DNA from 2 places in the Streptomyces sp. NBC_01775 genome. Region 1 is predicted to be linked to the other one. Evidence: predicted binding sites of a transcription regulator. Region 1 holds the regulator's gene; the other holds the start of a gene.
What was found. Region 1 encodes HrcA, which represses chaperone genes, less so after heat shock. Its sites were predicted from a motif close to TTNGCACTCNGNNNNNCNGAGTGCNAA; they were not measured.
Positions count from the first base shown of each region.

Region 2: the regulator HrcA is predicted to act here: its motif matches at 13,846-13,872, upstream of OHB04_RS24370 (FmdB family zinc ribbon protein).

Region 1 is NZ_CP109104.1:6,332,455-6,348,185, reverse strand. It holds gene OHB04_RS28175 (hypothetical protein) at 7-621, opposite strand; gene OHB04_RS28170 (16S rRNA (uracil(1498)-N(3))-methyltransferase) at 762-1,511, opposite strand; gene OHB04_RS28165 (nitronate monooxygenase) at 1,508-2,611, opposite strand; gene dnaJ (molecular chaperone DnaJ) at 2,824-3,954, opposite strand; gene hrcA (heat-inducible transcriptional repressor HrcA) at 3,955-4,971, opposite strand; gene OHB04_RS28150 (MBL fold metallo-hydrolase) at 5,167-5,919, shown strand; gene OHB04_RS28145 (DUF3097 domain-containing protein) at 5,966-6,814, shown strand; gene hemW (radical SAM family heme chaperone HemW) at 6,887-8,128, shown strand; gene OHB04_RS28135 (SpoIIE family protein phosphatase) at 8,163-10,136, opposite strand; gene OHB04_RS28130 (ATP-binding protein) at 10,308-12,767, shown strand; gene OHB04_RS28125 (response regulator) at 12,764-13,360, shown strand; gene OHB04_RS28120 (AMP-dependent synthetase/ligase) at 13,431-15,317, opposite strand; gene lepA (translation elongation factor 4) at 15,569-15,731, opposite strand, start outside.
Region 2 is NZ_CP109104.1:5,430,479-5,446,209, forward strand. It holds gene wrbA (NAD(P)H:quinone oxidoreductase) at 1-409, opposite strand, end outside; gene OHB04_RS24315 (TetR/AcrR family transcriptional regulator) at 675-1,346, shown strand; gene OHB04_RS24320 (MFS transporter) at 1,797-3,347, shown strand; gene OHB04_RS24325 (sigma-70 family RNA polymerase sigma factor) at 3,913-4,929, shown strand; gene OHB04_RS24330 (DeoR/GlpR family DNA-binding transcription regulator) at 5,209-5,970, shown strand; gene pfkB (1-phosphofructokinase) at 6,075-7,043, shown strand; gene OHB04_RS24340 (PTS fructose transporter subunit IIABC) at 7,040-9,160, shown strand; gene OHB04_RS24345 (P1 family peptidase) at 9,298-10,416, opposite strand; gene OHB04_RS24350 (hypothetical protein) at 10,464-10,661, shown strand; gene mscL (large conductance mechanosensitive channel protein MscL) at 10,936-11,502, opposite strand; gene OHB04_RS24360 (RcpC/CpaB family pilus assembly protein) at 11,650-12,216, opposite strand; gene OHB04_RS24365 (S-methyl-5'-thioadenosine phosphorylase) at 12,558-13,394, opposite strand; gene OHB04_RS24370 (FmdB family zinc ribbon protein) at 13,461-13,784, opposite strand; gene OHB04_RS24375 (MFS transporter) at 13,903-15,282, opposite strand; gene OHB04_RS24380 (potassium/proton antiporter) at 15,605-15,731, opposite strand, start outside.

The DNA of each region.
Region 1 (15,731 bases):
GGGATGCTACCGGTCCGCGCGCGCGGCCTTGTGCTCAGGCGAGCCGCACCGGCAGGTGGGCGAGGGATCGGGTGAGGGCTCGGACGGCGGCGGATCAGGGCTGCTGGTCACGGTCACCGTCACCGGCGGGGTGGCCGGGGGCCGCGAGGTGGGCCGCTCGCTGCCCGGCGGCGACACCGTACGGGTGACGGTGGGGCGCGCCGTCGGCTCCTTCGTCCGGGAGGGAGGCCGCGAACCGCCGGGCTTCTCGTCGCAGTTGCCGAGCACGTTCGCGCGGAAGAGCGTCCTGGTCCCGGCCTTCGCCGTGAGGGCCCCGCGCACACAGTGCCCGTCGCGCTCCTCGGTGACCTTCCCCCTGAGCGTGAGCTTCGTACGGCTGGTGGTCTCGCCCTCGCAGGCGACCTTCGCCACCTGCCGGGTCCGCCCCGCCTCGGCGTTCGCCGGGGACGTGGCTCCCGGTCGGGTGCCCATCTGCGCCGTACAGCTCATCCACCGCACCTTGATGCCCGCGCGTTCGAGGGCCTCGGTGCCGACCTGGTCCGTGGTGACGGCCACCGCTGCCGAGTTGAGAGCCCCCGTGGCGTTCGGATCGCACGCGGTGGCCAGGCCGATCGCCGCCACAGCGGCGAGGGCCCCGCTCGCTAATCGCCGATTCCTCCCCATACTCGGCAGCGTCCCACCGCGAGGGCCCCGCGGAAAGCCCCCTTTTCCCCATCTTTTCGGGACGGAGACGCTCCGTACGACCCCGCCGCGGCGCCGGCTCAGGACCAGCGGCCGGACCGCGCCAGCAGTACGGCAGCCGCCGCTGTCCCCGCCGTCGACGTACGCAGCACGCTCGGGCCCAGCTTGTACACGTCGGCGCCCGCTTCCTCGAAGACGGTCAGCTCCGCCGGCGAAATCCCGCCCTCGGGCCCGACGACCAGCACGATGTCGCCGTCCGAAGGGAGTGGCGCCGTCGCCAGGCGCCCGGAGGCCTCCTCGTGCAGCACCCCCGCGAAGGCGGCGTCGGCGAGCAGCCGACCCACATCCGAGGTGGCGGCCGGCTCCGCGATCCCGGGAAAGCGCAGCCGCCGGGACTGTTTGCCCGCCTCACGTGCGGCTGCACGCCACTTGGCAAGCGCCTTCTCCCCGCGTTCACCCTTCCACTGCGTGACACAGCGCGAGGCCCTCCACGGCACGACCGCGTCCACTCCGGTCTCCGTCATGGTCTCGACGGCCAACTCACCCCGGTCCCCCTTCGGCAGCGCCTGGACGACGGTGATCCGGGGGCGCGGCTCCGCCTCTGTACGCGTGGTGACGACCTCGGCCCTGAGCTGGTCCTTGCCCTCGACGGAGACCACGGTGGCGCTGACCCCGATCCCCGCGCCGTCCGCGAGGACGATCTCCTCGCCAGGACGCATCCGCTTCACAGTGACGGCGTGCCGCCCCTCCGGACCGTCCAGCCACGCGACATCGCCCGGGGCCAGGCCCGTGAGCCGCCCCGGGTCGGTGAGGAAGACCGGCGCCGTCATTCGCGTCCACCCTCCGCACCGCCGCGCGGGGACATTCCCTCGCGCGCGACGGAGAGTTCGGCCGCGAGCACCTCGACGAGCTGCGCCGCGGGCAACTCCCGTGCCAGCCGGTGTCCTTGGCCCGCCCACAGGGCCATCGCCTGCGGGTCGCCCGCCTTGGCCGCCGCCTTGCGCAGCCCGGCGGTCAGATAGTGGATCTGGGGGTAGGCGGCCGGGGCGTACGGACCGTGCTCGCGCATGAAACGGTTCACCAGGCCGCGCGCCGGGCGCCCCGAGAAGGCGCGGGTCAGCTCGGTGCGGGTGAACAGCGGGTTGGTCATGGCCTGTTTGTGCAGCGGGTTGGCACCCGATTCGGTGGTGACCAGAAAGGCCGTCCCCAACTGGGCGGCGCTCGCGCCCGCCGCCAGCACGGCGGCGATCTGGCCGCCGCGCATCAGCCCGCCCGAGGCGACGATCGGCAGCTGTACGGACTCCTTGACCTGCGTCACCAGCGAGAGCAGCCCGATGCCCCCCACCGAGGCGTCGGCCTGCGGGTCGTCACGGTGCGTGCCCTGGTGGCCGCCGGCCTCTATGCCCTGGAGGCACACGGCGTGCGCGCCCGCCCACTGCGCGGTCTGTGCCTCGGCGACGGTGGTCGCGGTGACCATGGTGTAGGTGCCCACCTTCTCGAAGCGCTCCAGCACGCGGCGCGAGGGGCAGCCGAACTGGAAGGAGACGACGGGGACGGGGTCCTCGTAGAGGATCGCCAGCTTCCCCTCGTACGCGTCGTCCGTGCCGCCCTCGGTGTCGCCCAGCTCCGTCTCGTACCAGGTGACCTCGCCCGCGAGCTGCTCGCGGTAGACCTCGACCGCCGCCGGGTCCGCCGTGCTCGGCTGGGGCATGAAGAGGTTGACGCCGAAGCCCCGCCTCGTGAGCCGGCGCAGCTGTCTGATCTCCTTGTACATCGCGTCCGGCGTCTTGTACCCGCCGGCGAGAAAGCCCAGACCGCCCGCCTCGCTGACGGCCGCGGCCAGCTCGGGGCGGGAGACGCCGCCGGCCATCGGTGCCTGGATGACGGGATACTCGGTCAGCTCGGAGAGCGTAGGCAACGAGGTGGACATGGGCCTTATCCTGTCACGCTCCTCTACGCCCCCTGCACGCCGCGTCACCAGCACCGAGGCGGCCCAGGGCCCACTCAACACCCGTTACGGCGCCCCCGGGGGACAACCCCCGGACCCCCGGCCGAGGAACCGACTCCCAGCCCTCAACGCCCGCTACAGCACCCCCCGGGGGACAACCCCCGGACCCCCGGCCGAGGAACCGGCCCCAGCCCTCAACGCCCGTTGAAGGCGTCCTTCAGGCGGGAGAACAGCCCCTGCTGTCCCGGCTGAAACTGGCCGGTGGGCCGTTCCTCGCCGCGCAGTTTCGACAGGCGCCGGAGCAGTTCCTCCTGCTCGGGCTCCAGCTTGGTGGGGGTGGTGACCTCGACGTGGACGATCAGCTGGCCCCGGCCGCCGCCGCGCAGATGCGTGATGCCGCGCTCGTGGAGCGGGACCGACTGGCCGGACTGGGTGCCGGGGCGGATGTCGATCTCTTCCATGCCGTCCAGCGTCTCCAGCGGCACCTTCGTGCCGAGGGCCGCCGCCGTCATGGGGATGGTGACCGTGCAGTGCAGGTCGTCACCGCGCCGCTGGAAGGTGGAGTGCGGGGTCTCGTGGATCTCCACGTACAGGTCGCCCGCCGGGCCGCCGCCGGGGCCGACCTCGCCCTCGCCTCCGAGCTGGATACGGGTGCCGTTGTCCACGCCCGCGGGGATCTTCACGGTCAGGCTGCGCCGCGAGCGCACCCGGCCGTCGCCCGCGCACTCCGGACAGGGGGTGGGCACGACCGTGCCGAAGCCCTGGCACTGAGGACACGGGCGCGAGGTCATGACCTGGCCCAGGAAGGAGCGGGTGACCTGGGAGACCTCGCCGCGACCGCGGCACATGTCACAGGTCTGCGCCGAGGTGCCGGGCGCCGCGCCCTCGCCGCTGCACGTACCGCAGACGACGGCGGTGTCCACCTGGATGTCCTTGGTGGTGCCGAACGCCGCCTCGTCCAGGTCGATGTCCAGCCGGATCATGGCGTCCTGGCCCCGGCGCGTGCGCGAGCGCGGGCCGCGCTGCGAGGCGGTGCCGAAGAAGGCGTCCATGATGTCGCTGAAGTTGCCGAAGCCGCCGCCGAACCCTCCGGCGCCGCCCGCCGCGCCCGAGGCCGGGTCGCCGCCGAGGTCGTAGACCTGCTTCTTCTGCGGGTCGGAGAGCACCTCGTAAGCGGTGTTGATCTCCTTGAACCGCTCCTGGGTCTTCGGGTCCGGATTGACGTCCGGGTGCAGCTCGCGTGCGAGCCTGCGGAAGGCCTTCTTGATTTCGTCCTGCGAGGCGTCGCGCTGCACGCCGAGGACCGCGTAATAATCCGTCGCCACTTACGACTCCGCGAGGATCTGTCCGACGTACCGTGCCACTGCGCGTACAGCTCCCATCGTTCCGGGGTAGTCCATGCGGGTCGGTCCGACCACGCCAAGTTTGGCGACTGCTTCGTCGCCCGAACCGTAGCCGACCGAGACGACCGATGTGGAACTCAGTCCCTCATGCTGGTTCTCATGCCCGATTCGTACGGTCATACCCGGGTCCTTGGCCTCCCCGAGCAGCTTCAGCAGAACGACCTGCTCCTCCAGCGCCTCCAGGACGGGGCGGATGGTCAGCGGGAAGTCGTGTCCGAAGCGGGTGAGATTGGCGGTGCCGCCGATCATCAGCCGCTCCTCGGTCTCCTCGACCAGGGTCTCCAGCAAGGTCGCCAGCACGGCCGAGATCGTGCCCCGGTCGTCCGCGTCGAACGACTCGGGAAGATCCTGCACCAGGGAGGGGACCTCGGTGAAACGCTGGCCCACCACGCGGCTGTTGAGCCGCGCGCGCAGGTCGGCGAGCACCGTCTCACCGATCGGCGCCGGGCAGTCGATCAGGCGCTGCTCGACCCGGCCGGTGTCGGTGATCAGCACCAGCATCAGCCGCGCCGGGGCCAGCGCCAGCAGCTCCACGTGCCGCACCGTCGAACGGGTCAGCGAGGGGTACTGCACGACGGCGACCTGCCGCGTGAGCTGGGCCAGGAGGCGGACCGTGCGCCCCACGACGTCGTCGAGGTCGACGGCGCCGTCGAGGAAGTTCTGGATGGCGCGCCGCTCCGGCGAGGACAGCGGCTTGACTCCGGCGAGCTTGTCGACGAAGAGGCGGTACCCCTTGTCGGTGGGGATACGGCCCGCGCTGGTGTGCGGCTGGGCGATGAAGCCCTCGTCCTCCAGCGCCGCCATGTCGTTACGGACCGTGGCGGGGGAGACCTGGAGATTGTGCCGCTCGGTGAGGGCCTTGGAGCCCACGGGCTCCTCCGTGCCGACGTAGTCCTGGACGATGGCGCGGAGCACCTCAAGACGGCGCTCGCTGAGCATGACGCACACCTCCCGTCCGGCCGCGGTTCTGGATTCCGTCCCTGGCACTCTCCGTTCGGGAGTGCCAGGATCCCTGTGCCAGTGTACGGCCGGTCGCCACAGCCAGGGCAAGGGCCGCCCGATCGAGCTGGCTCGACCGTACCGCGCGGGGCCCGGGGGCAGGCGTTGCCGGCCCTGTGCCGTTAGCGTCGTCGTATGGAGCCGGATCGGGAAGACGCGGGGCGGGATCCGTCCGCTCCCCTCGCGGACTGGGAGCGGATCGCACCGGGTGTGGTCCGCCGCAGGCTGCCGCAGTGGGACGCGACGGTGGGCGCGGTCGGGGGCGAGGACGAGGTGCTGGTCATCGACACCGGCTCCTCCCTGCGCGAGGGCGCCGGGATCCGCGCGGACGTACGGGCCCTGCTGGGCCGCCCGGCGACCCGGATCGTGCTGACCCACCCGCACTTCGACCACGTCTTCGGCACGGCCGCCTTCTCCGGCGCTCAGGTGTACGGCGCCGTCGGCGTCGGCGAACTTCTCGTCCGGCAGGCCGAGTCGCTGCGCGACGACGCCGTGGCGCACGGCCTCCTGGAGGACGAGGCGGCGGAGGCGGCCGACGTCCTCGTACCGCCGCACCATCCGGTCTGCGGCGAGCTGACCCTGCCCCTGGGCGGGCGCGAGGCCGTCCTCGCCAACCTCGGCCCCGGACACTCCGGGCACGACCTGGCGGTGCTGGTGCCGGGCTCGCCCGACGTCGTCTTCTGCGGGGACCTGGTGGAGGAGTCCGGCGAGCCCCAGGCGGGCCCGGACGCGCACCCGGCCCGCTGGCCGGAGGCGCTGGACCGGCTGCTGGCGCTGGGCGGCGAGGACGCGGTGTACGTGCCGGGGCACGGCGCGCTGGTGGACGCCGCGTTCGTCCGCGCACAACGCGAGTCACTGGCGCGCCGGTTCGAGTCCTGGACCGGATAGCCCCGGATTCCGCGCAGGCGCACGGGCCGCATAGCAGAATGTGCCCATGCGCAGCCGCTACGACAGCCCCGACCTCACCCCTCCGTGGAAGCGGAAGCAGCCGGTGCCCGAGGTGCCCGCCGACCGGGATCTGGTGGTGGAGGAGGTCACGACCGGATTCTGCGGTGCGGTCATCCGGTGCGAGAAAACCGCCGAGGGCCCGACGGTCACCCTGGAGGACCGCTTCGGCAAGCACCGCGTCTTCCCCATGGCCCCGCGCGGCTTCCTGCTGGAGGGCCGGACGGTGACCCTGGTCCGTCCGGGCGCAGCCGCCTCCGCCACGGCCCCCTCGGGCCCGCGCCTGACCGCCTCCGGCTCCCTCGCCGTACCCGGCGCCCGCGCCCGGGTGGCCCGCGCGGGCCGCATCTACGTCGAGGGACGGCACGACGCCGAGCTGGTCGAGAAGGTGTGGGGCGACGACCTGCGCATCGAGGGCGTCGTCGTCGAGTACCTGGAGGGCGTCGATGACCTGCCCGCCATCGTCGAGGCGTTCTCGCCGGGCCCTGATGCCCGTTTGGGCGTCCTGGTGGACCACCTCGTGCCCGGTTCGAAGGAGTCCCGTATCGCGGCGGAGGTCGCGGGGGACGGTGCGGGCGATGTGCTGGTCGTCGGCCATCCGTACATCGACATCTGGGAGGCCGTGAAACCCTCGTCCGTCGGCATCGCCGGATGGCCCCGGGTGCCGCGCGGTACCGACTGGAAGCACGGCGTGTGCGAGGGCCTGGGCTGGGCCCTCAACACGGGCGCCGCCTGGCAGCGCATCCTCGGTGCCGTCCACACCTACAAGGACCTGGAGCCGGCGCTCCTGGGACGGGTGGAAGAGCTGATCGACTTTGTGACGGCGCCGGAGGGGTAGCCCCCGCCCCGGCTTCCACGGGCCCCTTCCCCTGCAAGCCGGGGAAGGGGCCCGGCAGGGGACAATAGACGCATGCCCTCCGCACTCCCCGACGGCGAAGCCGTGCCCGAGGACGGCTCCCTGCCGCCCTCCGCGCAGGAAAACCGCACGTCACACCCCCTCGGCATCTACATCCACGTGCCCTTCTGCGCCTCTCGCTGCGGCTACTGCGACTTCAACACCTACACGGCCACCGAGCTGCGCAGCGGCAAGGACGGCGTCCTCGCCTCGCGCGAGAGCTACGCGGAGACCCTCACCGAGGAGATCCGCCTGGCCCGCAAGGTGCTGGGCGACGACCCGCGTCGGGTCGAGACGGTCTTCGTCGGCGGCGGAACGCCGACGCTGCTGCCCGCCGCCGACCTGTCGCGCATGCTGACCGCCGTCAAGGACGAGTTCGGGCTGGCCGAGAACGCCGAGGTCACCACCGAGGCGAATCCGGAATCCGTCGATCCCGCCTACCTCAGCGCGCTGCGCACGGCCGGCTTCAACCGGATCTCCTTCGGCATGCAGAGCGCCCGCCCCCACGTGCTGAAGATCCTGGATCGCACGCACACCCCGGGCCGCCCGGAGGCATGTGTCGCGGAGGCCCGCGCCGCGGGCTTCTCGCACGTCAATCTCGACCTGATCTACGGCACCCCCGGCGAGTCCGACGAGGACTGGAGCGCCTCGCTGGACGCCGCGCTCGGCGCGGGGCCCGATCACATCTCGGCGTACGCGCTGATCGTCGAGGAGGGCACCCAGCTCGCGCGGCGTATCCGGCGCGGCGAAGTGCCGATGACGGACGACGACACGCACGCGGACCGCTATCTGATGACCGAGGAGCGGCTCTCGGCGGCCGGTATGGAGTGGTACGAGGTCTCCAACTGGGCGACGAGGGGCGACGAGACGGCCCGCTGCCGGCACAACGAGCTGTACTGGAAGGGCGCCGACTGGTGGGGCGCGGGACCCGGCGCACACAGCCATGTGGGCGGGGTGCGCTGGTGGAACGTGAAGCATCCGGCCGCGTACGCGCAGGCCCTGGCGGAGGGCCGATCCCCGGGTGCGGGGCGCGAGCTGCTCTCGCCGGAGGACCGGCGCGTCGAGCGGATCCTGCTGGAGCTGCGGCTCGCGCGGGGCTGCCCGCTCTCCCTCCTCGCACCGGATGGTGCGAAGGCGGCACGTCAGGCGCGGGACGACGGGCTGCTGGAGCCCGGCCACTACGAGGCCGGCCGCGCGGCCTTGACCCTGCGCGGCCGGCTCCTGGCCGACGCGGTGGTCCGGGACCTGGTGGACTGACCGGCCGCACCACCGGCCCGTTTCCCGGCCGCCCTCAGCGCGTGGCCGGTTCCGCACCCTCCGGATCCGAGGGGCCCGAAGAGCCGGAGGGCCCCGAAGAACCGGAGGGCCCCGAAGAACCCGTCGTGTCCTCCCGCGCCCCAGGCGCCCCGAGGGGTGGCGCCCGCAGCACCAGCATGGCCAGGTCGTCCGTCGGCGGGCCGGGCGCGAAGCCGTGCACGGCGCGGCGTACGCGTTCGGCGGTGTCCGTGGCGTCCAGCTGTTCGCAGCCCGCCAGGACCGTGGCCAGCCTGTCACCGTCGTCGAACAGCCGTCGGCCCGACCGGCGTTCGGTGACGCCGTCGGTCACGCACAACAACGTGTCCCCCGGGTGGAGCGTGAAGGTCTGGCTGTCGTAGGTCACCTCGCGCATCACGCCCAGGAGCAGTTGTGGCAGCGCCGCGGCCCGTACGGTGCCCGAGGCCTCCCGCACCAGCGGCAGCGGGTGTCCCGCGCAGGCGACGGTGCAGTCCACCGACCCCGCGCGGAAGGACAGCTCGCCGTAGATCAGGGAGAGGAACCGTGCCTGTTCGCCGATCTCGCGGTTGAGGCGGTCCAGGGTCTCGGGCACGGAGTAGCCCTCGCGGGCGAGCAGCCGCAGCACGGGGCGGGCGAGGCCGGTGACGACGGCCGCCTCCGGGCCGTTGCCGCACACGTCGCCGAGCGCGAAGCGCCAGCTGCCGTCGGCCAGTCGCAGCAGGTCGTAGAAGTCGCCCCCGGCCCAGGCCCCTTCGCCCGCGGGCTCGTAGACCAGTGCCGTCTCCAGGCCGGGTACGTGCATCTCCTCGCTGGGCAGCAGCCCGCGCTGGAGGACTTTGCTGATGGTGGCCTGGAGGGTGTAGCGGCGCGCGGAGAGGACGGCGAGGGCCACCCGGCGCGCGAAGTCCTCGACGAGGCCCATGACCTCGTCCGGTATGCGTGACAGCTGCCCGCGGCCGATCACCAGGGTGCCGACGGCGCGCCCGCCCACCACGAGGCGGCACATCACCGAGGCGCCGGAGCCGTCCTCGGCGCCCGCCCCCTCGGGCCAGCGCCAGGGGACGGCCTGACCGGGCAGCGCGCGGGGCACCAGGGCGGGCGGCTCCTTCTCCAGCTCGGCCCGCAGCCCTTCCATGCGGCTCTCCTGCGCGTGCCAGACGCGGGCCAGCCTCGGCAGGCGCGCGCGCTCGCTGTCCTCCAGCCATACGGCGCACCAGTCGGCGAAGCGGGGCACCATCAACTGCCCGGCGAGCGAGGCGACCTTGTCCTCGTCGGTGTGACCCGCGAGCAGGTCGGACGCCTCGGCGAGGAAGGAGAGCGCGCCGTTGCTCGTCCACTCGGGGTGCGCCGGTGCGCCGGTCCGGTCACCGGACGCACCGTCGTGCGCGTCCCCGTACTCATCCCGGTTCGCGTCCCCGTGCGCGGCGTCGTACGCATCCCCCTGCGCGCCCCGGTGCGCGCTGTCGGGTGCCTCGTCGAGCCCGTCGTAGCCGTCCGTGTCCTCGGCCGGGCCGAGCTGGAACCACACGGCCTTGCGGTCCCTGCGATAGCTGATGCCCCACTCCTTGGCCAGCGTGCTCACCAGCCGCAGGCCGTAGCCGTGGCCCGCCTCGCCACGCGAGGTGACGGCGCGGGCCGGATGGCGGTCGGTGACCTCGGCGTAGACGATCCCCGAGGCGTATCTGCACTCCAGTTCCACGGAGGTGCCCGCGTGCACGACCGCGTTGGTCACCAGCTCGCTGACCAGCAGCACCGTGTCATCCATCAGCGGGCCGCGCGGGCCCCATTCGTCGAGCGCGGCCTGGGCGAAGCTGCGTGCCGCCGCAGCAGCCAGCGCGTTGCCCGGCAGCTCGGTCCTTACCGTCCGTGAGATCTCACGCGGTCCTGGGACGGCGACGGCGGTCTCCCCTGCCACCCGCTTCCTGGCCCGCTCCCCCGGCGCCATGGGTCCGCGTGAGCTTGTGGCCCCCGCGTCCTTAGCGCGCCTCATCGCACCCTCCCCCAGCTTCCCCAGCCGTCGGCCGGGCCTCGGCCGGGGAGATCCCCCCGGTCCCGGCGGGGGTCCGGCAGTTCTGTCAAACGCACTCAGCGCAGTAGGGCAAGAGTGACAGACTGGGCCCGCTCATATGCACCGAGTCACGGAAGTGGTGGGAATTGAGCCATGTCTTCCGATTTCGCAAAGCCCAGGGAACTCCCCGAAGCCGCCCCCGACCTGCGACCCGCGCTGACCGCGCTGACCGCGCTGTGCGACGGGAACTTCCAGGCCCGGGCCGTGCTGAGCGCCGAGTCGCTGTCGGGTCTGGGCAAGGACGACTGCCAGGCGCTGGCCGACGCCGTCAACGGACTCGCGGCACGGGTGGAACACCTCGGCTCCGAACTCGTGCGCGTCCAGCGGGAGGTGACCCGTCACGGGCGCATCGACGAGCGCCTCAGCGCCAGCCCCGGCACCGGATCGTGGACGGACACCGTGATCGCGGCAAACACGCTTCTGGACACCCTCACCTACCCGGTGGCCGAGGCGACGCGGGTGCTCACTGCCGTGGCCGAGGGCGATCTGTCGCCGCGGATCGAGCAGTACGACGGGCACCGCCCGATACGCGGCGAGCTGCGCCGGCTCGGCCGCACCGTCAACCGGGTCACCGGCCAGCTCGCGCTGTTCACCAGCGAGGTGACCCGGGCCGGTGTCGATGAGGACACCACCCCCGTCGACGGCAGGCCGGCGCCCCCGCACACCTCTCTGAGCGGGCTGTCGGGCAGCTGGCGGGCCGCGGCCGAGGCGGTCAACCGGATGGTGTCCGACCTCCGCGAGACGACCCGCGCCAAGGAGTGGCTGGAATCGAACCTGACCCGGCTGGCCGCGCTGATGCAGGGCCACCGCGACATCAGGGAGGTCGCCGAGCTGATCATGCGCGAGCTGCCGCCGCTGGTCGGCGCGCAGTACGGCGCCCTGTTCCTGGCCCGCGTCCCCAGCGGTGCGTCGGCCCCCTCGCAGGACGCCTCGGATCTCATCTACGTGGCGGGCTTCGGCACCACGGCACTGGAGAACCGCGGCTTGCTCGTCCAGGGTGCCCCGGCCCAGGGCCTGGTGGCGCAGGTGGCGGCGCAGAAGCGGCGGCTGCTGCTCACGGATGTGCCGCGCGGCTATCTGCCGATCGCCTCGGGGCTGGGCTCGGCCCCGCCCGGGTGTGTGGTGATCTTGCCCGTGCTGTACGAGGACCGGGTGCTGGGCGTGCTGGAGCTGGCCTCCTTCACCCCGTTCAGCGATATCCATCTGGCCTTCTTCGACCAGTTCATGCACACCATGGGCGTCGCCCTGCACACCATCCGCGCCAACACCGAGCTGTCGGAGAAGGCGGCGCTGCTGGCGGCCTCGTCCGAGTACAAGACGCAGTTCCTCGCGAACATGTCGCACGAGCTGCGCACCCCGCTCAACTCCCTGCTGGTGCTCGCCCAGCTGCTGGCCGACAACGAGGCGGGGAACCTCTCCCAGGAGGAGGTCCGCTTCGCGCAGACCATCCACCGCTCGGGCACCGATCTGCTCCAGCTCATCAACGACGTGCTCGACCTGTCCACCGTCGAGGCCGGCCGCATGGAGGTACGCCCCCAGCGGGTCACCCTGCTCAAGCTGATCACCTATGTGCACGACACCTTCCGCCCGCTCGCGCTCGACCGGGGTCTGGGCTTCACCGTGCAGGTCACCGACGGCACCCCGCGCGAGCTGTTCACCGACGAGCGCAGGGTCCAGCAGGTGCTGCGCAATCTGCTCTCCAACGCCTTCAAGTTCACCTCCGAGGGCCGGGTCGAGCTGCGGGTGGGACCGGTCCCGGGAGACCGGGAGAGGGTCGAGATGACCGTGTCGGACACCGGGATCGGGATCGCGCCCGAGCGCCTGGCGCTGGTCTTCGAGGCCTTCCAACAGGGCGACCGCTCCACGCACCGCACCTACGGCGGTACCGGGCTCGGCCTGTCCATCAGCCAGGAGATCGCCACCTTGCTCGGCGGGCGTGTCTCGGTCGAGAGCGAGCCCGGCAAGGGCAGCCACTTCACGTTCACGGTCCCCACCGGGCTGGCCGAGCCGCAGCCGGGGACCGTCATGGCCGTCCCCCACCCGCGTATCAAGGAAGTCACCCACGAGGTCGCCGGGAACGTCACGGACGCGGCACCCGACCACGGCGCACCGCCGCCGAGCCTGGCGCGCTGGCAGCGCGGCAGAGCGGCGGAGGTGCTGCCGCACACCAAGGTGCTGATCGTGGACGACGACATCCGCAACGTCTTCGCGCTCACCCATGTCCTGGGCCGCGTGGGCATGTCCGTGCGCTACGCGGAGAACGGCCGCGAGGGGCTGACCCGCCTCGGTGAGGGACCGACGACCGACTTGGTGCTGATGGACATCATGATGCCGGAGCTGGACGGCTACGAGGCGATCCGCACCCTGCGGGCCGACCCCCGCTTCGCGGCGCTGCCCGTCGTGGCGCTGACCGCGCAGGCCATGCCGGGTGACGACCAGCAGTCGTTGACCTCGGGCGCTTCCGCCTATGTGCCCAAGCCTGTTGACATCGATCTGTTGCTGAGTACCGTGCTCGCCCTGCTCGATCCGCAATCGTCTACGAGGCCGCAATGACCACCGGTATCACGGCGCGTACCACCGCCAGAGAACACGAAGCCAGCATCCTCCTCGTCGACGACATGGAGGACAATCTCGTCGCGCTGGAGGCCGTCCTCTCCGCGCTCCAGGTGCCCCTCGTACGTGCCGGCTCGGGTGAGGAGGCCATGAAGGCGCTGCTGCGGCAGGACTTCGCGCTGGTGCTGCTCGACGTGCTGATGCCGGGCATGGACGGCTTCGAGACGGCCTCCCACATCAAGCGGCTCGACCAGACCAAGGACATCCCGATCATCTTCCTGACCGGAGCGGAGACGGCGACCGACGCCGGGTACGCGTTCCGCGGCTACGCGACCGGCGCCGTCGACTACCTCACCAAGCCGTTCGACCCGTGGGTGCTGCGCACCAAAGTGGCGGTCTTCCTCGATCTGCACCGCAAGAACCGGCAGTTGCAGGACCTGCTCGACCACGAGCAGCACCGGCTCGACGACTTCGCACACCGCCTGGAGGTGGTGGAGGGCCACCTGTCCTCCAGCGACGACACCGAGCAGCTCGCGCGGCACGTGGCCGAGATGGCCGAGGCGCTGGAGGAGCTGCGCTGTGTCGAGCGCTGAGACCCGTTGCCGTGGGCCGCCCGCCCGTGCCGTCCGTCCGGGTCCCGTCCGCTTCTCGTCCCGTTCCGGCTCAGCGCTCGCGCGCTCCCGCGTACATCTCCTCGATCAGGTCGCCGAATTTCCGTTCCACCACGGGGCGCTTCAGCTTGAGGCTGGGGGTCAGCTCGCCGTGCTCGATGTCCAGGTCGCGCGGCAGCACCCGGAACTTCTTGATGGTCTGCCAGCGCTGGAGGCCGCTGTTCAGCTCCTCGACGTAGCCGTCGATGAGGGTGCGCACCTCCTCGGAGACGACGACGGTCTCGTACGGTTTGCCCTTGAGCGCCTCCTGGTCCGCGGCCCAGGCCATGATCGACGGCTCGTCCAGCGCGATGAGCGCGGTGCAGAAGTTCCGTCCGGCGCCGTGCACCAGGATGTTGGAGACGTACGGGCAGACCGCCTTGAACTGGCCCTCCGCCTCGGCCGGCGAGATGTACTTCCCGCCCGAGGTCTTGATCAGGTCCTTCTTGCGGTCGGTGATCTTCAGATAGCCGTCGTCGGACTGCTCACCGATGTCGCCGGTGTGGAACCAGCCGTCCTCCTCCAGGACTTCGGCGGTCTTGTCCGGCAGCCCGTGATAGCCCTGCATGATGCCGGGTCCGCGCAGCAGGACCTCCCCGTCGTCGGCGATGCGCACCTCGGTGCCGGGCATCGGCTTGCCGACGGTGCCGGTGCGGTAGTTGTCCGTGCGGTTGCAGAAGCTGGCGGCGGACGACTCGGTGAGGCCATAGCCCTCCAGCACCGGGATGCCGGCGCCCGCGAAGAAGTAGCCCAGGTCGGGGGCGAGCGCCGCGGAGCCGGAGACGCAGCCGACCATCCGGCCGCCGAACGCCTCCCGCAGCTTGCTGTAGACCAGGCGGTCGGCGATGGCGTGCTTGACCTTCAGCCCGGCGGGGGCCGAGGGGGTGCCGGTGCGGCGCTGGTTGTCCTGGGTGGTCCGCGCGTACTCGCGCGCGACCTCGGCGGCCCACTGGAAGATCTTGTACTTGGCGCTGCCGCCGGCCCGCGCCTTCTGCGCGACGCCGTTGTAGACCTTCTCGAAGATCCGCGGCACGGCGCACATCTTCGTCGGCTGGACGACCGGCAGATTCTCGATGATCTTGTCAACGCGGCCGTCGACGGCGATGACGTGTCCGGCGTCGATCTGCGCGGAGATCAGCATCTTGCCGAACACATGCGCAAGCGGCAGCCACAGATACTGCACATCGTCCGGGGTCAGCAGCCCCGTCTGCGGGATGGCCTTGGCCATGTACGACCAGGCGTCCTGTGCCAGCCGGACGCCCTTGGGCCGGCCGGTCGTACCGGAGGTGTAGATGAGCGTGGCCAGTTGGTCGGAGCGCAGCCCGCGCACCACGTCCGTGACCGCGTCCGGGTGCTTCTCGCGGTAGGCGGTGCCACGCCGCTCCAGCTCGGCGAAGGAGAGCACCCAGCCCTCCTCGGCCTCCTCGGGCGCCGGTTCGCCGTCGATGAGCACCACGTGCGCCAGCTTGGGCAGCTCGGCGCGGTGCTCCCGTACCTTCGCGAGCTGGGAGGCGTCCTCGGCGACCAGGACGGTGCTCTCGGAGTCGGCGAGGATGAAGGCCGTCTCCTCGGCGTTGGTGCTGGGGTAGACGGTCGTGGTGGCCGCCCCGGCGCACAGGATGCCCAGGTCGGCGAGGATCCACTCGATCCGGGTGCCGGACGCGATGGCGACCCGCTCCTCGGGGCCGACGCCCAGCTCCATCAGCCCGGCGGCGAGGGCGAACACCCGCTCGGCCGCCTCGCCCCAGCTGTACGAGCGCCACTCATCGGGTCCCTCACCGGAGGCGCGGATCACCGGATAGCGGTACGCCTCCGCGTCGGGCGTGGCCTCCACGCGCTCCAGGAAGAGCGTCGCCACGGAAGGCGGCCGGTTCTCGATCAGGGACTGTGTGTCGCTCACGACATCCTCCGGGGCCCGCGTCCTGCTGTGTCGGCTCGGCTCGTGCGTGCTGACTCGCCTTGGCTCGTCGCGCCGCGTGACTCGCTCGCGCTTATTTGACTCACGAGTAACTACTGAGCAGTGATCAGAGTAAAGGCAGCAGCCCCCTTACGTAAGGGGGCTGCTGCGGAGGACTGCCCTCGGGTACGCCGAGGGGCGCCGGGCGGGACGGCGGGGCCCGGCGCGCCGGGGGCCGAGGCGCGCGGGAGGAGCTACTTCTTGGCCTTGGCCTCGCCGCCGCTGTCGTCGGAGGACAGCGCGGCGATGAAGGCCTCCTGCGGCACCTCCACGCGCCCCACGACCTTCATCCGCTTCTTGCCTTCCTTCTGCTTCTCCAGCAGCTTGCGCTTACGCGAGATGTCGCCGCCGTAGCAC
Region 2 (15,731 bases), 900 kb from region 1:
AGGTGAAGCCGCTGTAGACCTTGTCGGCCAGCTTGCCCTCCTGCCAGAGGGGGCCGAGCGTGTCCAGATACTGCTTGAGCTGCGAGGTGACGTTCCCGTAGCGCGTCGGGGACCCGAAGAGGACGGCGTCGGCCCAGGCGATGTCGTCCGGGGTGGCCTCCGGGAGGTCGGCCGTGGCGCGGGCGTTCTCGGCCCAGGCGGGGTTCGAGTCGACGGCCTCTTGCGGGGCCAACTCCCGTACGCGGCACAGCCGTACGTCGGCGCCCGCCCTCTTCGCCGTCTCAGTCATCTCCTTGGCGATCGTGGCGACGGTTCCGGTCGCCGAGTAGTAGATGACGGCGAGCTTCACGGGTGCGGACGGGGAGGTGGGTGTGGCCATGGTGACTCCGTTCTCGATGTGCGGTGGCATCGCCTGGTGTCTGGTTGAACTTTAAAAGTTTTCGCTGACGGCGCTCCGATATCCCGGAATCGGATCAGGATCTTACGGGTGACGTGAGTCACACGAGGCAGGGAAATAACCGGGGATCGCGTCCCCGTTTACATAGGCGTCTCCACGAAACGGGGACACGGTCCCCGGATGGGGGATGGCACAGCACGACCCACGTACAAGCCACGTACGACCCAGGCACCACAACCGGCGGGACACGCCGGACGACGACCACGAGGAGCGCAGCATGAGCAGCGCGAGCGCCACCATCGCCGCCAAGCGGGGCACCGCGACCGGTGCCGCGCCCAAGGCGCGTGCCGACGCCGCCCGCAACCGCGAGCGCATCCTCAACGCCGCACGCGAGGCTTTCGTCGTCCACGGGGCGGACGCGTCCCTGGATGAGATCGCACGCACGGCGGGCGTCGGCAACGCCACCCTCTACCGCCACTTCCCGGACCGCGACACGCTGATCCACGGAGTCATGCACTTCGTCACCGAGCGGATCGCGAACCGGGCGGAGGAAGCGCTGGCCCAAGAGGATGACCCCTTCGAGGCCCTGCGCAGCTACGTCTTCGGGGCGGCGGCAGAGCGCATCGGCGCGCTCTGTCCCATGCTCTCCGGTCGCTTCGACCCCTCGGATCCCGAGTGCCTGGCGGCACGCGTAAAGGTCGAGAAGCTGACCAAGGACCTCATCCGCCGGGCGCAGCGCGCCGGTGCGGTGCGCGACGACATCGACGTCGGCGACATCATGATCACCCTCAGTCAGCTCACCCGTCCGCTCCCAGGCGTCGGATGCCAGGGGATCGAACGCTTCGTCGAGCGCCATGTGCAGCTCTTCCTCGACGGGCTGCGCGCACCCGCCAAATCCGAACTCCCCGGCCACGCCGCGACCCTGGAGGAACTGCGACAAGAGAACTGACCGGCGGGCAGCCGCCCCGCTGAGGGCGAAGCAGCGGCCGAGCGCTCGACGGGTGCGCGACCTCGCACCGTCGAGTGGCTGAAGCGGACGGCCACCGGATGGTGGCCGCGAAGCAGGGCAGGCCGCGAAAACAGCGACCGGAGGATGCAGGCCGGAGGAAACGACCGGAGGAAGCCGGAAAAGCAGCCAGTGGCCGGGCGGGGGACGCTCACCATCTGGCTCGGCGACCGGGTCTTCAGCCCACCACAGCCCGAGACCTCCGGCTCACGGGCTGGGACCTCCAGGCACTTCGACACCTCTGTCACTTCAGTCACTCCATTTACCTACGTACACGTTGCTACGCATTCGTACGAGCACAGGGGGCTCGTACGCATCTGTAGGCGCACATATCCATAAACAGACCCACAGCAGTCCGTTTTTCCTAATCCGCACCGTGAGGTAGACACACCCATGCCAGAAGCACCCTCCCCAGCCGCCACACAGGCCGGGCCCGATCCCCGGAGATGGAAGGCCCTCGCCTTCATCGCCATCGCGCAGCTCATGGTCGTCCTGGACGCGACGATCGTGAACATCGCGCTCCCCTCCGCCCAGACCGACCTGGGTATATCCGACGCCAACCGGCAGTGGGTCATCACCGCCTACGCCCTCGCCTTCGGCGGACTGCTGCTCTTCGGCGGCCGGATCGCCGACATGTGGGGCCGTAAGCAGGCCTTCGTCACCGGGCTCATCGGCTTCGCGGCGGCCTCGGCGATCGGCGGCGCCGCCACCAACGAGGCCCTGCTGCTGGGCGCACGCGCGCTCCAGGGCGCCTTCGGCGCACTGCTCGCGCCGGCTGCCCTGTCCCTGCTCGCCGTGATGTTCACCGACGGCAAGGAGCGGGCCAAGGCATTCGGCATCTACGGCGCCATCGCCGGCGGTGGCGGCGCCATCGGCCTGATCCTGGGCGGCGTCCTCACCGAGTACATGAACTGGCGCTGGACGTTCTACGTGAACATCCCGTTCGCCGTGATCGCCGCCGTCGGCGCCGTACTGGTCGTCCGCGAGCCCAAGGCCGCGCGCAACCGCTCGGCACTCGACATCCCCGGCGTCGTCCTCTCCACGCTCGGCCTGGTCTCCCTCGTCTACGGATTCACCCGCGCCGAGTCGGAAGGCTGGAGCGAGGGCGGCACGATCGGCATGTTCGTGGCCTCTGCCGTGCTGCTGAGCGCCTTCGCGCTCGTCGAGTCCAAGGTCAGGGCGCCGCTGCTGCCGCTGCGCGTGGTCACCGACCGCAACCGTGGCGGGGTCTTCCTGTCGCTGGGCCTGGCCACCATCGCGATGTTCGGGCTGTTCCTCTTCCTGACGTACTACCTCCAGATCGTCAAGGACTACTCACCGGTCCGCACCGGTGTGGCCTTCCTCCCGATGGTCGCCGGAATGATCGCCGGATCCACGCAGATCGGCGCCCGCCTGATGACGCGGGTCCCGCCGCGCATGCTGATGATGCCCGGCTTCCTGGTCGCGGCGCTGGGCATGCTGCTGCTGACCCAGCTGGAGGTGGACAGCTCCTACCCGGCGCTGATCCTGCCCGCAGAGGTCCTGCTCGGCCTGGGCCTGGGTACGGCCTTCATGCCCGCGATGTCACTGGCCACGCACGGGGTGCGATCGACCGACGCCGGTGTGGCGTCCGCGATGGTCAACACTTCGCAGCAGGTGGGCGGCGCCATCGGCACCGCGCTCCTGAACACCATCGCGGCGAGCGCCACCACCGCGTACGTCACCTCGCACGTCGCGGGGGCCACCACCAAGCCGGCACAGCAGATGCTGAAGCTGGAGGCCATGGTGCACGGCTACACCTCGGCGATCTGGTGGGCGGTCGGCATCCTGCTCGTCTCCGCCGCCATCGTCGCGGTCTTCGTGAACACGCGGAGCCAGGGCGGCGCCGTGGAGAAGGCTTCCGACGGTGAGGCACCGGCCGACGGTTCCGGCGAACCGGAGCCCGTGCTGGTGGCGATGCACTGAGCGACGGTCGAGCGGCGTCCGGGCGCTTCCGTCTCCAACCCTGTTCCAGGCGACTGGAGGGGGCGCCAGGACGTCTGTGGCCCTCATCCAGACCCTCGGATATCGAGGGCTCCGGCTGAGGGCTGAGCGAGCCGGAGCGGCCCGAGGATGGGGCCGGACCGCGTCACCCACTGAGGCGGCCCCCGCACCACGCGTGCGGGGGCCGCCTCAGTGCTGTCCGGCCGCAGACGCGGTGACCATGAGGTGACCTTGTGGACGCCACGCAACCAAGAGGGGGCTTCCGCCGTCTACACAGGTGAACGGACGGCCGAAAGCGACGTCCCTCCAGGGTTCCAGGCCCCGAACGTGGGCGGCCTCGATGCCGCTCCGACCAGCGCATTAGCGCGCTCTGTCACCGTCGAGCCCGCATGAGTGGTCGCACAGGGTACTGCATGATCCGAAAAATGATGCGCGAGTTGGGAATTTAGTCCGGATTCCAGCCGTTGACATCTACGCAGGACGGGCACTCGGGGAGTGTCCAACAAGCCACCAGGCCAAGCTTTAGACCACTCGCAAGGGAGCACGCATGGCAACCCGTGCCGTCGCCCGTCGTCAGGAGCGCGCGACCGGTGTCTCTGACACGGCAGGCAGTGTTCGCGCCGCCGGCAGCGAAGTCGCGGACCGCGACCTGGTCGGCATGTATCTCGACGAGATCGCCCGGACGCCGCTGCTGGACGCCGCGAAGGAAGTCGAGCTGTCGCTCGGGATAGAGGCGGGCGTCTACGCCCAGAGGATCCTGGACGGCCTCGAGGAGCCCCTCGCGGGTGACTCGCCCAGCGCGAAGGCGAGCCGCGAAGAGCTGGAAGGGGTCGTCGCCGAGGGAGAGCGCGCCAAGGATGTGTTCATCCGGTCCAACCTCCGTCTTGTCGTCGCCGTCGCCCGCCGCTACCCACGCAGCGGCCTGCCCCTGCTGGACCTGATCCAGGAGGGCAACGCGGGCCTCGTCCGCGCCGTGGAGAAGTTCGACTACACCAAGGGCTTCAAGTTCTCCACCTACGCGACGTGGTGGATCCGCCAGGCCATCACCCGCTCGATCGCCGACCAGTCCCGCACCATCCGGCTCCCCGTCCACCTTGTGGAGGAGCTGGGCCGGATACGGCGAGTGCAGCGCGAATTCAATCGCGAGCACGGCCGCGATCCGGAGCCGGCAGAGATCGCCCAGGAGCTCAGCTCCACCCCCGAGCGCGTCACCGATGTCCTCGACTGGGCCCGAGACCCGGTCAGCCTGAACATGTCGGTCGACGACGAGGGTGAGACCCAGTTCGGTGATCTGCTGGAGGACACCTCCGCGGCCTCGCCCGAACAGTCGGTGCTCACCGTGCTGCGACGGGAAGAGCTGGACGAGCTCATAGGCAGGCTCGATGACCGTACGGCCTCGATCATCAAGGCCCGCTACGGAATGGTCGACGGCCGCGAGCGCACACTGACCGAGGTCGGCAAGCAGCACGGCCTGACGCGTGAGCGCATCCGCCAGATCGAGAAGCACGCCCTGCTGGAGCTGAAGAAGATGGCCCACGACACGGGTTTCGACGCGGCGGCGTAACCCACAGCCCCCGTCCCACAGACGAGCCCCGGTGCCTTCCCCCGAGCGCCGGGGCTCTTTCCTGTCCGCTTCCCCTCCCCGGGCCCCCGCCCCCCGCCCACCTCCACCCTCACCACCCGACCCCTCGCCGCCACCCGCTCGGAGCCCCAGCCCTCCCGTGGCGCCCCCGGATGTTGGTCCGTGCCCGGGTGAATGCCCGAGTGTGTTTACTTTGCGCCAAGCTCGCCGTAACCTCGCCGATAAGTCACATGAGCGGGCATAGAACGGACCTGAATCCACATGTACGCACCGGAGCGTCAGCAGGCCATCCTCCGAATCGCGCGGGAGAACGGCCGGGTCGACGTGCTCTCGCTGGCCACCGAGTTCGATGTCACTGCCGAGACGGTGCGCCGCGATCTCAAGGCCCTCGACCGGGCCGGCCTCGTCCGCCGTGTGCACGGGGGTGCCATCCCCGCCGGGCAGCTCGACTTCGAGCCCGACCTGGCGGCCCGCGAGTCCGCCGCCACCGACGAGAAGGAGCGCATCGCGCAGACTGCCGTCGAGGAGCTGCCCGCCGAGGGGAGCGTGGTGCTCGACGCGGGCACCACCACCTCCCGGCTGGCGACGGCCATCCCCCTGGACGCCGCGCTCACAGTCGTCACCCACGCTCTCCCCACGGCGGCCCGGCTCGCCGATCACCCCCGGATCGAGCTGCATATCGTCGGCGGACGGGTCCGGCACCGCACCCGGGCCGCTGTCGACGCGTGGGCCTTGCGGAACTATGGCGAGATCAAGGCAGATGTACTATTTCTTGCCACCAACGGCTTCTCCCTCGACGGCGGGCTCACCACCCCCGACCTCGCCGAGGCCGCCGTCAAGCGCACGATCATGGCCGCGGCGCGGCGCGTGGTCCTCCTGGCGGACTCCACCAAAGCGGGCCAGGAACATTTCGCCCGTTTCGGCGACCTCTCACAAGTCGACCTCCTCATCACCGATACCGGCCTGGGCCCCGACGACGCGCGTCTGATCGAGGCGCAGGGCACCTGCGTCAAGCGGGTGTGAGCCGTGGCCGTCATCACCCCCTTTGCCTCCACATCCCTCTGTTCCCTCCATCCCGCTCACGCCCCTTCTCCCGCACCGCCGAGACCACTGACTGGAACTCCCGTATGACCGTCCTCACCGTTACCCCGAACCCCAGCCTGGACCGCACGTACGAGATACCGGTCCTCGGCCGGGGGAATGTGCTGCGGGCCGGCGGCGACCGGGTGGACCCCGGCGGCAAGGGCGTCAACGTGTCCCGCGCGGTGGCCGCCGCCGGGCACCGCACGGTCGCGGTGCTCCCGCTCGGCGGTCCCGAAGGAGCCCTCCTGGCCCAGCTCCTCGGTGACCTCGGGATCGACGTGGCCGGGGTACCCGTCCGCGGTTCGACCAGGGTGAACATTTCTCTCGCCGAGCCGGACGGAACCCTCACCAAGATCAACGCGGCCGGCCCCGACCTCGACGGCGACGAGTCCCGGGCCCTGCTGGACACCGTCGCCGCCGAGGCACTCAGCCACCACGCGTCCTGGCTCGTGTGCTGCGGCAGTCTCCCCCGCGGCCTCGACGACCAGTGGTACGCGGCCCTCGTCACCCGAGCCCGCTCGGCAGGCGTGCGCGTGGCCCTCGACACCTCGGGCCCACCGCTCCGTGCGGCCCTCGCCGCACGGCCCGATGTCGTCAAGCCCAACACCGACGAACTCGCCGAGGCCGTCGGCCGCCCCCTCGCCACCGTCGGCGACGCGATCAAGGCGGCCGAGGACCTGCGGGAGGCAGGCGCGGGGGCGGTGCTGGCCAGCCTCGGTGCCACGGGACAACTCCTCGTCGACACCACCGGCGCCTACTTCGCCACCGCCCCCGTCGCCTCCGTCCGCAGCGATGTCGGCGCGGGCGACGCCTCGCTCGCGGGCTTCCTCGCAGCGGGCGGAGCCCGCGCCGAAGCACTGGTCTCCGCCGTCGCACACGGTGCGGCAGCGGTGCAGCTGCCAGGCAGCCAGATGCCGAGCCCGGACGACGTCCGTCCGGAAACGGTCACCCTCACCACCCACGTCCCCCTGGACCTCCCCCTGTCCCACAACGTCAACGGAGCCGTTCGATGAGCCAGTTGATAACCGCGGAGCTGGTCGATCTCGATCTTTCCGCACCTACCAAGGACGAAGCAGCACGCTCGCTCGCGGAGCGGATGGTGGCACTCGGCCGTGTCACAGACCTCGACGGCTTCCTCGCCGACGTCGCCGCACGCGAGGCCCAGATGCCGACCGGTCTCGAAGGGGGCATCGGCATCCCGCACTGCCGCAGCGCCCATGTCACCGAGCCCACCCTGGGCTTCGGGCGAGCGCCCGCGCCCATCGACTTCGGGGCCACCGACGGGCCGGCCGATCTCATCTTCCTGATCGCCGCACCGGACGGCGCCGACAGCGACCACCTCAGCATCCTGTCCTCGCTGGCGCGGCACCTCGCGGACCCTGACTTCACCGCCGCCCTGCGCGCCGTCACCGACCCGGACCGCGCCGCCGCACTCATACGCGGCGAAGCCCCCGCCGCCACCCCTGCCCCGGAACCGACAGCCGAGGCCACCGAGCCCACTCCGTCGGCCGACACGTCGCAGGAGACCGACGAGACTCCGCCCCGCTCTCCGGCACCGGAAAACGGCCGGCCGGAACCATCGGACCAGCACGCCGGGGCATCGGAGACCCAGGCCCAGGACACCTCCGGGACCGCCGCTCCTTTCCGGATCGTCGCCGTCACCTCCTGCCCCACGGGCATCGCCCACACCTACATGGCCGCCGAATCCCTGGAGCGTGCGGCCGAGGAGAGCGGCCGAGGGGTCGAGATCACCGTCGAGACTCAGGGCTCCGCGGGCTTCGAACGGCTTGCCCCGGGCCTCATCTCCGCCGCCGACGCTGTGATCTTCGCTCATGATGTGGAAGTACGGGAGCGCGACCGCTTCGCGGGCAAGCCCACCGTCGACGTCGGTGTGAAGGCTGCCATCAACCGCCCCGCCGAACTCATCGCCGAAGCCCGTGCCAAGGCCGAGCGGGGCGACGTCACCGCCGCCGTTTCGACCACCGCACCCATGGACAGCGGCGGGGCACCAGGAGACAGCTTCGGTACCCGGCTGCGCACCTGGCTGATGACCGGCGTCAGCTACATGGTGCCGTTCGTCGCGGCCGGCGGACTGCTGATCGCGCTCTCCTTCGCCATCGGCGGCTACGAGATCGCCGACGCCAAGTCCGTCGCCGACCACTTCGTGTGGACCGAGGTCCACAGCTGGGCCGCGCTCCTCAACCAGGTCGGCGGGCTCGCCTTCAGCTTCCTCGTGCCTGTCCTCGCCGGATACATCGCCTACGGCATGGCGGACCGGCCCGGGCTGGTGCCCGGCTTCGTGGGCGGCGCGGTCGCCGTGCAGATCGAAGCGGGCTTCCTCGGCGGCCTGGTGGCCGGACTGCTCGCCGGTGCACTGGTCATGGCCATCCAGAAGGTCAGCATCCCGCCCGTGCTGCGCGGCATCATGCCGGTCGTCGTCATCCCCCTGATCTCCTCGGCGATCGTCGGGGCGCTGATGTTCGTCGTGATCGGCAAGCCCATCGCCACCGCGCAGAAGGCCATGACCGACTGGCTCGGCGGGCTCACCGGCACCAACGCCATCCTGCTGGGTCTGCTGATCGGCCTGATGATGTGCTTCGACCTGGGCGGCCCGGTCAACAAGGTCGCCTATGCCTTCGCCACCGGCGGCATCGCCAGCGCCGACCCCGGCAACGGCAGCCTGATGGTGATGGCAGCCGCCATGGGCGCCGGAATGGTGCCGCCCCTGGGCATGGCCCTCGCCACGACAGTGCGCGGCGGGCTCTTCACCAAGACCGAGCGGGAGAACGGCAAGGCCGCCTGGGTGTTGGGCGCCTCCTTCATCACCGAGGGCGCCATCCCGTTCGCCGCCGCCGACCCGCTGCGCGTCATCCCTGCCTCCATGGCGGGCGGCGCGGTCACCGGTGCGCTCTCGATGGCTTTCGGAAGCACGCTCAGGGCCCCGCACGGCGGCATCTTCGTGGTGCCGCTGATCGGCTCCCCGCTGCTCTACCTCGTCGCCATCGCCGCCGGGACCATCGTCACCGCCGGTCTGACCGTGCTGCTCAAGGGCGCCCGCAAAACGGCTGCCAAGCCACAGGGCACAGCCTCTGAGAAGAGCGAAGAGACACGCGTTCCCACGGCGGCCTGAACCGTCGTCCCCGCCCGGCCCGCCTGGTGGCGGCCCCGTCCTGCGAGTACGGGGCGTCGCCAGGCCCGCCCGCGCGGACGACCGGCACACCGGCGGGCATCCGCGCCGAACTGGCCGGCCCAGCAGGCCTGCCGAGGTCAGTCGGCCGGGCCGTCCTCCGGGAAGTCCTCGGCGTAAGGATCCGGCGGCACCTCGCCGTAAAGGTCGCGGTACGAGGGGAAGACGCCGCCCGGCCCGTCCACGCCCTCCGCCGCGCGGACTGCCTTCACCACCGCCCGGGTCACCACGTCGGCCCCCGCCGCCAGCACGTCGTTGAACTCCCCCTCGACCGGTTGCCGTTCCCCCGTCGACAGCGCGAAGACGGCGTCCCCGTCGTGCATCAGATGGATCGGACGCACCGCCCGGGCCAGCCCGTCGTGCGCGCTGCCCGCCAGGCGCTGCGCCTGCGGGCGGGTGAGGGACGCGTCGGTCGCCACCACCGCCAGCGTCGTGTTGAGGGTCGGCCGCAGCGATCCCGCCGTCCGCCGGCCGGTCTCCTCCCGCGCCTCCGCCAGCAGCATTTCCGCCTCGGCGTGCTCGTCCTCCGTCGGGATCCGCGGAACGCCACCCGTCAGTTCGCCGTAGAGGGCGCCCGTGGCGGGATCTGTCGCCGAGCCCGCGGCGTTGAGTGCGACCAGGACGCCGACGACCGCGCCGGAGGGCAGTGTCGTGCTGGCGGTGCCGATTCCGCCCTTGAGCCCGCCGACGACCGCCCCCGTCCCGGCACCCACACAGCCTTCCGCCACCGGTGCCCCGGGTGCGGTGGCCGCCGCCTCCTCCACCGCTTTCCTGCCCAGACTCGCGTCCGGCCTTGCTTTCCAGCGGCCCCCGCGCCCCAGATCGAAGATGACCGCCGCCGGCACCACCGGCACCACCTGCGAGGGGTCCGGGCCGACCCGTACGCCGCGGCTCTGTTCCTCCAGCCAGGCCATCACACCTGAGGCCGCGTCGAGACCGAACGCGCTTCCGCCGCTGAGGACGACGGCGTGGATCCGCTCCACTATGTTCTTCGGATCCAGGGCGTCGGTCTCGCGGGTGCCCGGCGCCCCACCCCGGGCGTCCACCCCTGCGACGGCGCCGTTCTCGGGGGTCAGCACCACTGTCGTGCCCGTCAGCCAACCGTCGTCCGTCCGCTGCGCGTGACCCACGCGCAGACCGGGCACGTCGGTCAGCGCGTCCCTCGGAGCACGCGTTCCCTGAGCGTCGTGAGTATCCATGAAGCATGGATACCAGGCAGTCGGTTCGGTGGTCGTACGCTTGAGGCATGAGCGTCGATCCGCAGTCCCCCGGCAGGCAGAAGCGGCGGCGGGACGCTGCCGCCTCGCTGGATTTCGACGACCCGCTGAGCCGGCCGTCATCCGACGACACCGACCAGGGCTGGGGCGAGGGAACGGGCGGCGCCGGGGGCGAGGAGTCGGACCTCGCGCGCTTTCTCGCCGAGAAGCCGCCCCACCACATCTGAACCCGGCGCCACGGCAAAGCCTTGCAGCCCCTGCGGCCCCAGGGCCACCGCGCAGCACCATCCACCACCCGAAAGCGGCACACCGCCCGGCTCGGACTCAGGCGTGCCACCCGGCTCCGGGGCGCCGCCCCGTGCAGGATTCCCACCCGGCTCAGCCGCCGCCTCGCCGTCCTCATGAGCCACTCCCACACGGCCCCGAGGCGTGAATACACGGCCGCGACAACCCCGCTCCGCCTGCCGCCTGGCGCTCCGGAGGCCCTCGGGCGCCCTCGCGCTACTTGTCCGTACTGACGCCCCCGTCGCGCTGCCGTGCCACCGACGCGTCCGAGCCGCTCTCGGGCGAGGCGGAGGCCGGTGCGGAGGCCGGTGTGGAGCCATCGCTCCCGGGCTCGCCGGTGCGCTGCGCGACCAGCACGTCGCGGATCTCCGTGAGCAGCTCGATCTCGGTCTTGGGGACCTCGACCGGGCCTGCCTTGGCGGCTTGCCGCTCCTTGTACTTGTTCATGGGCAGGATCATGAGGAAGTAGACGACAGCCGCCGTGATCATGAACGTCAGCGTGGCGCTGAGGACCGGGCCCCAGTTCAGTACGACGCCCTTTGCCTCGCCGCTGCTGTCGATCGAGCACGGGCCCTTGAGACACGAGTTGTACTTGTCCAGGTCCTGTGTGCCGACGGCCCCCACCAACGGGTTGATGAACCCCTTGACGACGGCATCCACGATCTTGCTGAAGGCCGTTCCTACGACAACGGCAACGGCCAGCTCGACCACGTTGCCGCGCATCAGGAACTCCCTGAACCCGGTCAGGATGCCGTTTTTCTCGGGGGTTTTCTCGTTGCTCAACGAACTGCCTCTTCCACAACCTGACGGTGCTGACGACGACGGGCGGGAAGCGGGTGGCACGCACACCGTGGAACGTGTGCGAACGGCGCTGACGGCATGCGCACCCCCGAGAACAGGGGCCACAAGGAGGTCGGGAGCGGTCACGGCTCAGCACAGCGTCACCGCCAGCCGGGATTCCGCCGCGGCACCCGCGAGGGCCGTCGCCGTCCGCCGGGTCACGGCAACCACGATCAGCGCACCATCGGCTTCATCGCCCGTGACAGTGTCGCTGGACTTCGGCACCTGGACCACTCGGACACTTCTGGCCACCATCCGTGCCGAAGCGTTCTTGGATTCGCTCGCCAGCACATCGATCCGGTCGCCAGGGCTCAGCAGACGGACCGTGGCCGCGTCGGAGATCCGGACCGGGGCGGATACCGCAGCCGGATCCGACGGTTGAGGCGTGACAGATCTCTCACTGGCAGGCCCGCGCCCGTCCGCCCGCCGGGGCTCGCTCTCCCGCGCCGTGCCGCTGTCGGGGACGGCGACCGCGATTCCCGCGGCACAGACCGCCAGCCCGGCTGACAGCACCCGCCGCCGGGGGGCCGGCGCGCCTCGGCGGCGCGACCTGCGGCTGCCCCGTCCCGCCCGCACGGGCGGGAACCCGGGGACAGGCGCGGAGAGGGACGTACGGGACGGAAAAGAGCTTCGGGATCGGGGCACAGCGCTCACCACCAGCCATCACAGGTGAAGTACCGCCTGGTCACGGCCTTCTGTGGCTAGATTGCCCTCGCCTGCGAAATCCCGCTGACGGGCCCTGAGATCTGTGGACGGCGTGGCTTTTGTGGATAACCCCGCCACCCGAACGTGTCCCTCCGCACCCCAGAATGGCCGCTCCACGCCCCACGGGCCCCACGCCTCACCACGGGCCCCCACGCCCCACGGGCCCCCACGCCCCGCGGGCTTCCGCCCCATGGACCCCCGCGGTTCACCGCAGCCCGGCCCCCGGCGGCTCGCGAGCCCAGGCCCCAGGCCGCAGGCCCAAGCGCCCTCAAGCCCCCGACGTCCTGAGAGTCTCAGGGCAGTGTGAAGCCCGGCTCCTGCCCGCCCAGTGCCGCACCGCAGGCGCACTTGCGTTCGTCGGCGGTGGGCAGTTCGCGCACCGCGTCGAAGAGGACATCGCGCAGGCGGCCCACGTTCTCGCCGAAGACCCGCAGCACCTCCTCGTGGGAGACGCCCTCGCCGGTCTCCGCCCCCGCGTCCAGATCCGTGACCAGCGCCAGCGAGGAGTAGCACAGCTCCAGCTCCCGGGCCAGGATCGCCTCGGGGTGGCCCGTCATGCCCACCACCGACCAGCCCTGCGCGGCATGCCAGAGCGACTCGGCGCGCGTGGAGAAGCGAGGGCCCTCGATCACACACATCGCGCCCCCGTCGACCGCTTCCCAGCCCTGTCCCCGCGCCGCACGCAGGGCAGCCTGGCGGCCCGTCTCGCAGTACGGATCGGCGAAGGTGACGTGGATGACCTGGGGCACGCTGCCGTCGGGCAGCGGCTCGCCGTCGAAGTAGGTCTGGACCCGCGACTTCGTGCGGTCCACGAGTTGGTCGGGGATCACAAGCGTGCCTGGTCCGTACTGGGGCCGGAGGCCGCCGACAGCGCAGGGCGCGACGACCTGGCGTACTCCCACGGAGCGCAGCGCCCACAGGTTGGCGCGGTAGTTGATGCGGTTGGGCGGCAGGTGGTGGCCGCGCCCGTGCCGGGGGAGGAAGGCCACCCGCCGGCCGCCGGTCTCACCAAGGAAGAGGGAGTCGCTCGGAGGTCCGTACGGCGTTTCTACTGTGACCTCGGTCACGTCGTCGAGGAAGGAGTAGAAGCCGGATCCGCCGATGACGCCGATCTCTGCCTGTTCGCTCATGCCGTCACCCTAAAGGGGCGCGTAGGCCCCCCTGGCAGGGGGCCGTGAGGGGCGTCAGGGCCGGTCTCAGGCCGACGTGCTCGCCTTCGGAGTGCTCTTGCTCTCACTCTTCCCCGAGGACTTCGACTCCGAAGAGGAGGAGCTGGACGAGGACGAGTCCGAGGTGGACGAGGAGGACGAGGAATCCGAGCCCTTGGAGTCGCTGTTCTTGGCGGACGAGTCCGAGGAGGAGCCGGCCGGGGCAGGGCTGCTGCTCGATGAGGAGCTGCGGCTGTCGTTGCGGTAGAAGCCGGAGCCCTTGAAGACGATGCCGACGGCCGAGAAGACCTTCTTGAGGCGCCCCTCGCAGTTCGGGCACACGGTCAGCGAGTCGTCCGTGAACTTCTGCACCACTTCGAGGCCCTCGCGGCACTCGGTGCACTGGTACTGGTACGTCGGCACGTTCTTCCTCCTGGCACTCTCACTCGTTGAGTGCTAACGACGGTCCATAGTGCAGTATTCCCGCGCGTCAGTCCACCGGGACCGCCGTTCGGTGACCCAGCCCACGCGCCGCCACCCGCCCGCTGTCCGGGGAACGGAGCGCCTTCCGGAAGGCCAGCAGCACAAGGAGCGCCAAGCCTGTTCCGGCGAAAGGGGCGAGGAATCCGGTGACGGCTCCCGCACGGTCCGCCAATTGGCCCGCCACCGTCGAACCGGCGGCCTGGCCCAGCGCGATGGCTCCGGTCAGCCAGGTGAACGCCTCGGTACGCGCTCCTGCGGGCACCAGCGTCTCGATCAGCGTGAAACAGGTGATCATGCACGGCGCCACACACAGTCCGGTCAGCATTCCGAGCGCGCCCAGCAGCGCCGTCCACGGCCCCAGCTGCGACGCCACCGCCATCAGCGCCGCTGCCGCCACGAGAGCGGGGTAGGCAATCAGCAGCCGGGATTGCGGCCCGCGCTTCCACCGGATGGTGCCCACGGCGACCGCCGCCAGCATGTTGCCCGCAGCGAAGACGCCGTACATGACGCCGTTGATGCCCGGCTGCCCTGTCGACTCGGTGAACGCCGTCAGGGAGACCTGCATTCCGCCGAAGACCATTCCGATGCCGAGTACGGCGGCGATCAGCACCCGCGTACCGGGCACGGCCAGCGCGGACGCCGGAGAACCGGCTTCATCCGGTGCGACGGAACCCTTCGCCCCCTTGAGGTCTTCGCCGTCCTCGCCGGGTCCCCGACGCCGGGCGAGGCCGGCCCGGGCCGGGACGGGCTGGGTACGGCGCTGCGCGGCGAAGACCAGCCCTCCCAGGAGGGAGACCGTGGCCTCCGCGATCAGTCCGGCAGCCGGATGAACCCCGGTGCACAGCGCTGTCGCCAGCACCGGTCCGACGACGAACGTGAACTCGTCCGTCACCGACTCGAAGGCCGCAGCCGTGTTCATCAGGGGCGAGCCCCGCAGGCGCGCCGCCCAGCGGGACCGCACCATGGGACTGATCTGCGGCGCGGTGGCTCCGGCGGGGACGGTTGCCGCGAACAAGACCCACAGGGGGGCGTCCAGGAGCGCCACCGTGATCAGAACGCCGACGGCAAGCGCGTGCAGGAACACCTGCGGCACCAGCACCGCGCCCTGGCCGAAGCGGTCGGCGAGCTTGCCGCTCTGCGGCGCGATGAGGGCCATGGAAATGCCGGCCGTGGCCGACACGGCCCCGGCCAGCCCGAACGAGCCGGAGGTGTGTTCCACCAGCAGGACGATGCCGATGGTGAGCATCGCGAAGGGCTGTCTGGCCAGAAAACCGGGAAGGAGGAAGGACCAGGCGCCTTCTGTGCGCAGGAGGTGTCCGTATCCGGGGCGTTCGGGGGAGCGCCGGTCGGGGCGCGCGTCGTCAGTCGTGGTGGCCGGGGCTTCCACGGCCGGGCCTTTCTGCCGCCTGGTGGCGCGTGTCACGGTGACGCGCCGAGAGCTGTCCTCTCGCGCATGACCGGGGTAGATACCCGGTCCGTTGCGGGGTGGGCAGTCGGACCGTGGCCGCCGAGCGGTCGCGCCAGCTCTGCTTCAGACAGAGTTGGGGTGAATCTTTCCGTTATGAGGATAACCGCTCTGGTCAGGCTTGGGTAAAGCGAGCCGGAGGGCCCGGGACGGCGGCCCGGCAGGGCCTGAGCCACACCGGACCACCCCGGGCCACGCCGGACCACTCCACTCCACTCCGGGCCGCCCCGCCTCGACCCGGCAGCTACCCCCGCAGAGCCGTACTCCCGCCCGTGCCCAGCCATCCGGCGAGCTTGCCGCCCCGGCTGACCGACAGCAGGCGGCGCTCCGCGGCGTCCCGGACCTCGTTCGTCGCGACCACCAGCAGTTCG